DNA from 3 places in the Saccharopolyspora sp. NPDC047091 genome. Region 2 is predicted to be linked to each of the others. Evidence: riboswitches for the same ligand, from Rfam matches in the RefSeq annotation. Region 2 holds a riboswitch; each other region holds the start of a gene.
The links. A riboswitch is a leader RNA that binds a small molecule or an ion and turns the genes downstream of it on or off. The one in region 2 is predicted to bind glycine.
Positions count from the first base shown of each region.

Region 1: another riboswitch for glycine. It lies ahead of gcvP (aminomethyl-transferring glycine dehydrogenase); the one in region 2 lies ahead of gcvT (glycine cleavage system aminomethyltransferase GcvT).
Region 3: another riboswitch for glycine. It lies ahead of gcvH (glycine cleavage system protein GcvH); the one in region 2 lies ahead of gcvT (glycine cleavage system aminomethyltransferase GcvT).

Region 1 is NZ_JBEYUS010000088.1:15,999-19,248, forward strand. Features, by position in the region: gene ABZ805_RS26385 (bifunctional nuclease family protein) at 1-456, shown strand, start outside; gene ABZ805_RS26390 (MerR family transcriptional regulator) at 785-1,348, shown strand; glycine riboswitch at 1,486-1,588, shown strand; gene gcvP (aminomethyl-transferring glycine dehydrogenase) at 1,753-3,250, shown strand, end outside.
Region 2 is NZ_JBEYUS010000019.1:81,921-85,170, reverse strand. Features, by position in the region: gene gcvT (glycine cleavage system aminomethyltransferase GcvT) at 121-1,233, opposite strand; glycine riboswitch at 1,352-1,450, opposite strand; glycine riboswitch at 1,451-1,579, opposite strand; gene ABZ805_RS11610 (TetR/AcrR family transcriptional regulator C-terminal domain-containing protein) at 1,682-2,314, opposite strand; gene ABZ805_RS11605 (long-chain fatty acid--CoA ligase) at 2,543-3,250, shown strand, end outside.
Region 3 is NZ_JBEYUS010000050.1:17,273-20,522, forward strand. Features, by position in the region: gene ABZ805_RS20370 (L-serine ammonia-lyase) at 75-1,427, opposite strand; gene gcvH (glycine cleavage system protein GcvH) at 1,452-1,826, opposite strand; glycine riboswitch at 1,966-2,061, opposite strand; gene ald (alanine dehydrogenase) at 2,270-3,250, shown strand, end outside.

The DNA of each region.
Region 1 (3,250 bases), on a different contig from region 2:
GTCGGCGTGCGAGTGGAACTACCAGCCAACCAGCCGATCCTGCTGCTGCGCGAGACCGAGGGCGAGCGGTACCTGCCGATCTGGATCGGATCGGTGGAGGCCACCGCCATCGCGCTGGAGCAGCAGGGCGTGCGACCCGCCAGACCTCTCACCCACGACCTGCTCAAGGACGTCATCGGCGCCCTCGGGCGGGACCTGGAGCAGGTGCGGATCACCGACCTGCAGGAGGGCACGTTCTTCGCGGAGCTCATCTTCGACGGGGACGTGCGGGTCTCGGCCCGGCCGAGCGACTCGGTGGCGCTGGCGTTGCGGATCGGGGTGCCGATCCACGCCGACGAATCGGTGCTGGACGAAGCCGGGCTGATCATCCCGGACGAGCAGGAGGACGAGGTCGAGAAGTTCCGGGAATTCCTGGACTCGGTCTCGCCGGAGGACTTCCGCGGCGCGGACACCTGATCGCGGCGGGCGGGGCTCGGCCCCGCCAGGCCGACCGCGTCGTTCGAGAGGGGCTCCTGGTGCCGCGCGCACCAGGGGCCCTTCTCGCATGCCGAGCCCCGGTCGGGGCACGCGTCACACCGGGGTCGGGGGACGGCTCCGCGCGTCGCGTTGACCCGGTCTCGGGGCGGGCTTACCTTCGAGGTGCGCGAATCGCCCCGATGTGATTTTCCAGGTCGGGGAAGGTCAAACCCCCGGTTCCATGATCGTTCGTGGTCGTTCTCGATGATCATGCGTCGAGCCGGGTTCGGTGGTTCGCCGGCTTCGGGCCGGGCGGAGGGAGGCAGGCGTGGTGGAGCGAGCACCTGGCGAGGAAGCCGCCGCAGGGGGTTCGGCACCGTTCCCGGACTCCGCGCTGCCGGACGAGCTCGTCGGTTATCGCGGACCCGCGGCGTGCCAGATCGCCGGGATCACCTACCGGCAGCTGGACTACTGGGCGCGCACCAAGCTGGTCGGGCCGTCCATCCGCGGCGCGGCCGGGTCCGGTTCGCAGCGGCTGTACTCGTTCAAGGACATCCTGGTGCTCAAGGTCGTCAAGCGGCTGCTGGACACCGGGGTCTCGCTGCACAACATCCGGGTCGCCGTCGAGCACCTGCGCCACCGCGGGGTCGAGGACCTGGCCCGGATCACGCTGTTCAGCGATGGCACGACGGTCTACGAGTGCACGTCCGCCGAGGAGGTCGTGGACCTGCTGCAGGGCGGCCAGGGCGTGTTCGGCATCGCGGTGAGCGGTGCGATGCGCGAGATCACCGGCACCATCCACGAGTTCCCCGCCGAGCGCGCCGACGGCGCCGAGGCCGTCGAGCCGGTCGGGGACGAGCTGTCCCGCAGGCGGGACCGCCGCATCGGCTGAGCGCTGCCACCCGGCACCGCTCGGTGCCGGAGCCATCACCGCCCGTCAGCGGCCCGCCTGGACCGTTGGGATGATCGGGCGGGATGAAGATCGCACCGTTCGGCCGTCACCGGATCGGGTAAGCTGCTGAGCATCGCCGACCCCGCGCGGGAGAGTTCGCCGTTGACCTGGTCAGCGGCGGCGCCGAAGGAGCAAACCCTCCCCGACAACCTCTCAGGCCTGCTGGACCGCACGGGCGAGATACCTCTGGAAAGCGGGACCACCGACGTGGTTCCCCGCCGACGGTGCAAGGCCGGTCCGCGGACCGGGTGAAGCTCTCAGGCGTTCGCATCGCGGACAGTGACAGAGGGGGAGAGCAGCACACGTGCTGCCGCCCTGTCCGTCGCGATGAATGAGGTGTGGCGATGACGACCGAAGACCGCATCCCGCTGGCCGCCCTGGAACACGGGACTCCGTTCGCCGACCGCCATGTCGGGCCGCTGCCCGCCGAACTGGCCCGGATGCTCGACGTGATCGGCGTCGGGTCGCTGGAGGAGCTCGGGCAGGCGGCCGTGCCCGACGGCATCCGGGAACGAGACCTGCAACTGGCCCTGCCGGAACCGGCGACCGAAGCCGAGGCGCTCCGGCAGCTGCGCGACCTGGCGCGGCTCAACAGCCCGCACACCGAGATGATCGGGCTCGGCTACTACCCGACGATCACGCCGCCGGTGATCCGCCGCAACGTGCTGGAGAGCCCGGCCTGGTACACCGCGTACACGCCGTACCAGCCGGAGATCTCGCAGGGCAGGCTCGAGGCGCTGCTGAACTTCCAGACCATGGTGGCCGACCTGACCGGCGTGCCCGTGGCGAACTCCTCGATGCTCGACGAGGCCACCGCGGCCGCCGAGGGCATGACGCTGGTGCGCCGCGCGGGCCGGGCCAAGTCGCCGCGGTTCGTGGTGGACGCCGACGTGATGCCGCAGACCCTCGCGGTGCTGCGCACCCGGGCGGAACCGCTGGGCATCGAGGTCGTGGTGGCCGACCTGAGCGCGGGCGCCTCGGCGCTGCCCGAGGGCGACTTCTTCGGCGCGCTGCTGGCCTACCCCGGTGCCTCGGGAGCGGTGCGCGACCAGCAGGAGATCATCGAGCAGGTGCACGAGCGCGGCGGCATGGTCGTCGTCAGCGCCGACCTGCTCGCGCTGACCCTGCTGCGCGCCCCCGGTGAGCTGGGCGCGGACGTGGTGGTGGGCACCACGCAGCGCTTCGGCGTCCCGATGGGCTTCGGCGGCCCGCACGCCGGCTACATGGCGGTGCGCAAGGGCATCGAGCGGCAGCTGCCCGGCAGGCTGGTCGGCGTGAGCGTCGACGCGGACGGGAACCAGGCGTACCGGCTGGCGCTGCAGACCCGCGAGCAGCACATCCGCCGGGAGAAGGCCACCAGCAACATCTGCACCGCGCAGGTGCTGCTCGCCGTCGTGGCCGGCATGTACGGCGTCTACCACGGTCCCGCCGGGCTGCGGGCCATCGCGAAGCGGGCGCACCGGATGGCGGCCGTGCTGGCGGAGCGGCTGCGCCGCGGCGGGGTGCGCATCGAGCACGCCGCGTTCTTCGACACCCTCGTCGCCGAGGTGCCCGGCCGGGCCGCCGAGGTGGTGCAGGCCGCGCGGGACGGCGGCATCAACCTGCGCCACATCGACGACGACCACGTCGGTGTCAGCTGCGACGAGACCACCACGCGGGAAGCGCTGGTGCGGGTCGCGGAGGCCTTCGGCATCGCCGGGGGCGCGCTGGCCGACATCGACGAGCTGGACGCCGAGACCGAGGACGCGCTGCCCGCCGGGCTGCTGCGCACCTCCGAGTACATGACGCACCCGGTGTTCCACGCGCACCGCTCGGAGACCTCGCTGCTGCGCTACCTGCGCA
Region 2 (3,250 bases):
CCGGTCGTTGAACAGGTCCGGTGTCGACATGAGCAATTGCCTCCTGGTGTTCGATCTGGGCTGCGCCGGACGGGTCCGGCGCGGTCCGGTCAAGGTTCTCGCGCCCGTTGCGGGCGTTCGTCAGGCCTCGCGGCGGTAGAACGGCAGCGCCACGACTTCGGCGTCGATGGACTTGCCGCGGATGTCGACCTGCACCGCGGTACCGGGCGCGCTGTGCGCGCGGTCCACGTAGGCCATCGCGATCGGGTGGCCGAGCGTCGGGGACGGGGCGCCGCTGGTGATCTCGCCGATCTCGGTGCCGTCGGCGAGCACCGGGTAGCCGTGCCGGGGCGCGCGGCGCGCGTCGGTGCGCAGCCCCACCAGGGTGCGCTCCGTCGGAGCCTCCGCGACCTTCGCCAGCGCGGCCTTGCCGACGAAGTCACCGGGCTTGTCCAGCTTCACGACGCGCCCCAGGTTCGCGTGGAACGGGGTGAGCGCAGCGGACAGCTCGTTGCCGTACAGCGGCATGCCCGCCTCCAGCCGCAGCGTGTCCCGGCAGGACAGCCCCGCCGGGATCAGCCCGCGCTCGGCACCGGAGTCGGTCAGCGCGCGCCACACCGCGGGCGCGTCCGCGGGCGAGGTGAACAGTTCGAAGCCGTCCTCACCGGTGTAGCCGGTGCGCGCCAGCAGCACCTGCTTCCCGGCGACCTCGCCGGGGTACCCGGCGTAGTACTTCACGGCGGACAGGTCGGTCTCGGTCAGCGGCGCCAAGATCGCCACCGATTCCGGCCCCTGCACGGCGATCAGCGCGTAGTCGTCGGAGACGTCCCGGTGCACCGCGTCGAACTCGGCGACGCGTTCGGCGAGCTCGGCGGAGACCACGGTCGCGTTGGCGGCGTTGGCGACCACCAGGAACCGCTGCTCGTCCAGCCGGTAGACGATCAGGTCGTCGAGCACGCCGCCCTCGGCGTTGCACAGCATGGTGTAGCGGGCGCGACCCACCGTGATCGCGGACGCGTTCGCGATGAGCGCGTGGTCGAGCGCCGCGGCCGCCTCCGGGCCGCTGATCTCGATCTCGCCCATGTGCGAGAGGTCGAACAGCCCCGCCGCCGTCCGCACCGCCTGGTGCTCCGCGGTGTCCCCGGAGTAGCGGACCGGCATCCGCCAGCCCGCGAAGTCGGTGAAGTGCGCGCCGAGGGACTCGTGGACCTCGTGCAGCGGTGTCCGTCGCGGAGCTGGGGGCGACGACGTCATGGTGCGGAACTCCTCCTGGTGGGCACCGATCACGTCCGAGGGGGACCGGTTGCGGCCACTTCCAGCAGAAACCATATCCGGGGTCCTCCGACGGCGATGGGCGCGGGCGTGCGCTGCCGGTCTCCCCGGAGTCATTGGCCTGAGAGTTTCACCGCGCACGAGGGCGGCTTGCACCATGGGCGAGGGACACGGGTCCCTGCTTTTCTCCGTGATCGCCTGGTGTCGCGCGGTAGCGGGGCCTGAGAGTTTGGTGGGGAGGATTGCTCCTTCGGCGCTGCACCCAGGAATCGCATCCTGCACGGACCAGGGGCTCCTGGCGGGGCGCAGACTCTCCCGCACGACGTCGTCGGCGTTGTAGTCCGGTGTTGTGTTGTGCTCCGGAACGCTACGGAGATCACGCAGCGCAGTCAACCGAACGTGAGCGTGATCCCGTCGCCGCGCGCGGGGTTCAGCGCTGCGGGAACAGGCGGGCGTGCTGGGCGCGGAGGCCGTCCACCAGCGCCCGCAGCGCCAGTTCGAAGCTGTCGTCGTCGATCTCGGCGGCGTGCTCGCGCAGCAGGTGCGCGCCGCGCAGGTGCGGGAACCGGTCCTCGTAGACCTCGGCGTCGTCGACGAACCCGCCTGCGAACGAGCCCATCGCCGCGCCGAGCACCAGGAACTTGGTGGAGGCGCCGATCATCGTGGCGTACCGCTGCGGCCAGCCCGCGCCGGTCAGCCCGCCGTGCACGGCGTCGGCGCGGCGCAGCGAGTTCTCCCGCCGGGCCGGGCCGGACGCCATGAACGGCACCAGGTTGGGGTGGGCGGCGAGCGCGGCCCGGTAGGAGCGGGCCCAGCGGGTGAGCCCGGTGGGCCAGTCGATGGCGAAGCCGCTCGTGTCGACGGCGGCCATCACGCCGTCCGCGACGTCGTGCAGCAGCGCTTCCTTGGTGGCGACGTGGTTGTAGAGCGAGGCGGCGCGGACGCCGAGGGAGTCGGCGAGCCTGCGCATGGACAGCGCTTCGAGACCTTGCCCGTCGATGATCGCCAGCGCGTGCTCGCGGATGCGCTCGCGGGTGAGCTGGGGGCTCTTGGGTCTGCCCATGCCGCGCTCCTGCCTGCCGTCCGCCGCCGGTCGGCGCCCCTCGGGCACCTCTCGGGCACCCCTCCGGCAACCGCCGCGCCCGTCCGCGTCCGCTGCGGAACGTGTCGATCAGTGTCCGGTGTGCGGCCCTTGCCGCGGTCCGCGGGGTGGTCCTAGAGTCCGAAAACTAACGACGTTAGTCGCCGGATGTCCAACGGTGGACCGGCGACGTCCTCACGGAGGTGGACGATGGTCAACGACGACGAGTCCCCGGCGCGGGTCGAGCCGCACACCACGCTGTCGCTCGCCTCGGTCCTCGCCGAACCGGCCCGGCTCCGCCCGGCGGACACCGCGGTCGTCGAGGGCGAGCAGCAGGTGACCTACGGCGAGCTGTGGGAGCAGGTCCGGGCGCACGCGGCGGCCCTGCTGGCCCGCGGCGTCGAACCGGGCGACCGGGTGGCGATCGTGGCGCCCAACGTCATCGACTTCGTGCGCGCCTACTACGCCGTGCTCACCGCGGGCGCGGTCGTGGTGCCGGTGCCGCTGCTGCTGGTCCCGGATGAGGCGGCGTACCTGCTGCGCAACTCGGGCGCGAAGCTCGTCATCGGGCACACGAGCCAGCTGGCGCTCGCCGCCGAATCGGCGCGCCGCGCGGGCATCCCGCTGGTGTCGGTCGGCCCGGCGGTGCCCGGCCCGGAGACGCCGGACTCGCTGACCGAGGTGGCCGCCGCGGCCGAGCCGGTCCGCTCCTTCACGACCCGCGGGCCCGACGACCCGGCGGTGATCTTCTACACCAGCGGCACCACCGGCAGGCCGAAGGGCGCGGTGCTCACCCACCTCAACCTGGTGCTGAACGCGACGGTGAACGCCTTCGACGCCAACGACACCCGGCGCGAGGATCGCGTCCTCGGCTGCCTGCCGCTGTTCCACGTGTTCGGCCAGACCGTGTCGCTGAAC
Region 3 (3,250 bases), on a different contig from region 2:
CAGAAAGGTTCCCTTCCTCGCCCCACCCCGCGCGGCGGTGGGCGCCGGGCGGGGCGAGGCCGGAAGGGAACCGATCAGCACTCGATGACGTTGACCGCGAGCCCGCCGCGGGCGGTCTCCTTGTACTTGACCTTCATGTCGCGGCCGGTCTCCCGCATCGTCTTGATCACCTTGTCGAGGGAGACGAAGTGGCTGCCGTCGCCGCGCAGCGCCATCCGCGCGGCCGTGACGGCCTTGACGGCGGCGACGGCGTTGCGCTCGATGCACGGGATCTGCACGAGCCCGCCGATGGGATCGCAGGTGAGGCCGAGGTTGTGCTCCATCGCGATCTCGGCGGCGTTCTCCACTTGCCACGGCGTCGCCCCCATCGCCTCGGCGAGCCCGGCAGCCGCCATGGAGCAGGCCGATCCGACTTCGCCCTGGCAGCCGACTTCGGCCCCGGAGATCGACGCGTTCTCCTTGAACAGCACTCCGATGGCGCCGGCGGCGAGCAGGAACCGGAGGACGCCCTGCTCGTCGGCTCCGGGCACGAAGCGCACGTAGTAGTGCAGCACCGCGGGCACGATCCCGGCCGCACCGTTGGTGGGCGCGGTGACCACTCGGCCGCCTGCCGCGTTCTCCTCGTTGACGGCGAGAGCGAACAGGGTGAGCCACTCCATGGCATCGTCCTGCTCGCCGAGGTGGGCCCGCAGGGCGGCGGCGCGCCGCTTCACCCGCAGCCCGCCGGGCAGTTCGCCGTCGTTGCGGCAGCCGTTGTCGACGCATTCCTGCATCACGGACCAGATGTGCAGCAGCCGGGCCCGGATGTCCTCGGCGGAGCGCCAGGACAGCTCGTTGTCGAACATGACGTCGCTGATCCGGGAGCCGGCTTCGGCGACCCGGGCGAGCAGTTCGTCGCCGGTGCGGAACGGGTGGCGCACCGGGGTCTCGTCGGGCTTGATCCGGTCGGTTCCGGTGGCGTCGTCGTCGACGACGAATCCGCCGCCGACGGAGTAGAACACCGCGGACCGCAGTTCGGCGCCGCCGCCGAACGCCGTGAACCGCATCCCGTTGGGGTGCACCGGCAGCGATCTGCGCCGGTGCATCACCAGGTCGCGGTCCGCGGAGAACCGGATGTCGCGTTCGCCGGCCAGCCGCAGCCTGCCCTCGGCGCGGATGGTCTCCACCCGGTGTTCGACGGCGGCCGGGTCGACCGTCTCCGGGTCGTGCCCTTCGAGTCCGAGCAGTACCGCTGTGGGGCTGCCGTGGCCGTGCCCCGTGGCGCCGAGCGAACCGAACAGCTCGGCCTTCACCTTGTCGACCTGACCGAGCAGACCGTCGTCGTGCAGCCGCGCGGTGAACATCCGCGCCGCCCGCATCGGGCCGACGGTGTGCGAACTCGACGGGCCGATGCCCACCGAGAAGAGGTCGAAGACGCTGATCGTCACAGCTCAGTCCCCCTTCGCCCCGGCCTATTCACCGCTGGTTAACTGGGCGTATTCCTGCGCGGTGAGCACAGCACCGGTCTGTTCGGCGCGCACTTCGAGCAGCCAGCCCGCGCCGAACGGATCGGAGTTGATGACCGCGGGGTCGTCGGCGGCGGCCGTGTTGACGGCGACGACTTCGCCGGTGACGGGCGCGTACAGGTCGCTGACGGACTTGGTCGATTCGAGTTCGCCGCAGGCCGCGCCGGTCTCGATGCGCTCGCCCACCTCGGGCAATTGCACGTAGACGATGTCGCCGAGCGCTTCCGCCGCGTACGGGGTGATGCCGATGCGGACCAGGTCGCCGCGGTCGTCGAGCCACTCGTGCTCTTCGGTGTAGCGCAGCTGTTCGGGCAGGGACATGGAGGCTCCTCACCATCACGGGCACGGGTGTGCCCTGGTTCGCGGGCCTCCCCCTCTGTTTCGGGACCTGAGAGCTTCGCCGCGGGTTCGCGGCTTGCACCGTGGGTGCGGCGCCGGGGCGCGCGCTTTCCAGAGTGGCCTCGCCCGAGCGGTCATGGGTGCCTGAGAGTTTTTCGGGGAGGGTTTGCTCCTTCGGCGCCCTGCTGGTGCGCAGGGTCTCTCCCGCTCGGGTTCTGCGGCGCTGTTCGGTTGTGGTCGTGCCCGGCAACGATAAACGGGTGTCACCCGTCGCCGGCGCGCGCCCGCCCGGATCGCGGCGTGGAAGGGAACCTTCCGGTCACCGGTGGCAGAAAGGTTCCCTTCCTCGCGGTCCGGGCGGGGTGGGGGTTCGGGGCGGATGATGCGGAGTGCGGGTTCGGGCGAGGTGTCGGGAGGTGGGCCGGGTGAAGGTCGCGGTGCCGCGCGAGGTGAAGAACCACGAGTACCGGGTGGCGTGCACTCCCGCGGGCGTGCACGAGCTGGTGGCGCGCGGGCACTCGGTGTTCGTGGAGGCCGGTGCCGGGCGTGGTTCGTCGATCCCGGACGAGGACTACGCGGCGGCGGGGGCGTCGCTCGTGCCGTCGGCGGCGGACGCCTGGGCCGAGGGCGAGCTGGTGCTGAAGGTGAAGGAGCCGGTGGCGGAGGAGTTCCCGCGGCTGCGCTCGGGCCAGGTGCTGTTCACCTACCTGCACTTGGCGGCGTCGGCGGAGTTGACGAACGAGCTGCTGCGCGCCGAGGTCACGGCGATCGCCTACGAGACGGTGCAGTCGGCGGGCGGCGGGTTGCCGCTGCTGGCGCCGATGAGCGAGGTCGCGGGCAGGCTGGCCCCGCAGGTGGGCGCGCAGGCGCTGCTGACGCCGCAGGGCGGCCGCGGGGTGCTGCCCGGCGGGGTGCCGGGCGTGCCGCCGGCTCGGGTGGTGGTGATCGGCGGCGGGGTGGCCGGGTTGAACGCGGCGCGGGTGGCCGCGGGCATGGGTGCGCAGGTGGAGGTGCTGGACACCGACGTCGACCGGTTGCGGGAGATCGATGCGGCGCACCGGGGCGCGATCCGCACGGTGACGTCGAACGCGTACGCGGTGGAGTCGGCGGTGCGGTCGGCGGACCTGGTGATCGGCGCGGTGCTGGTGCCGGGGGCGAAGGCCCCGAAGCTGGTGTCGAACGAGCTGGTGTCCCGGTTGAAGCCGGGCTGCGTGCTGGTGGACGTGGCGATCGACCAGGGCGGGTGCTTCGAGGATTCGCGGCCGACGACGCATGAGGATCCGACGTTCCGGGTGCACGATGCGGTCTTCTACTGCGTGGCGAACATGCCGGGCGCGGTGCCGAACACGTCGACGCACGCGTTGACGAACGTGACGTTGCCGTACGCGTTGCGCATCGCGGATCAG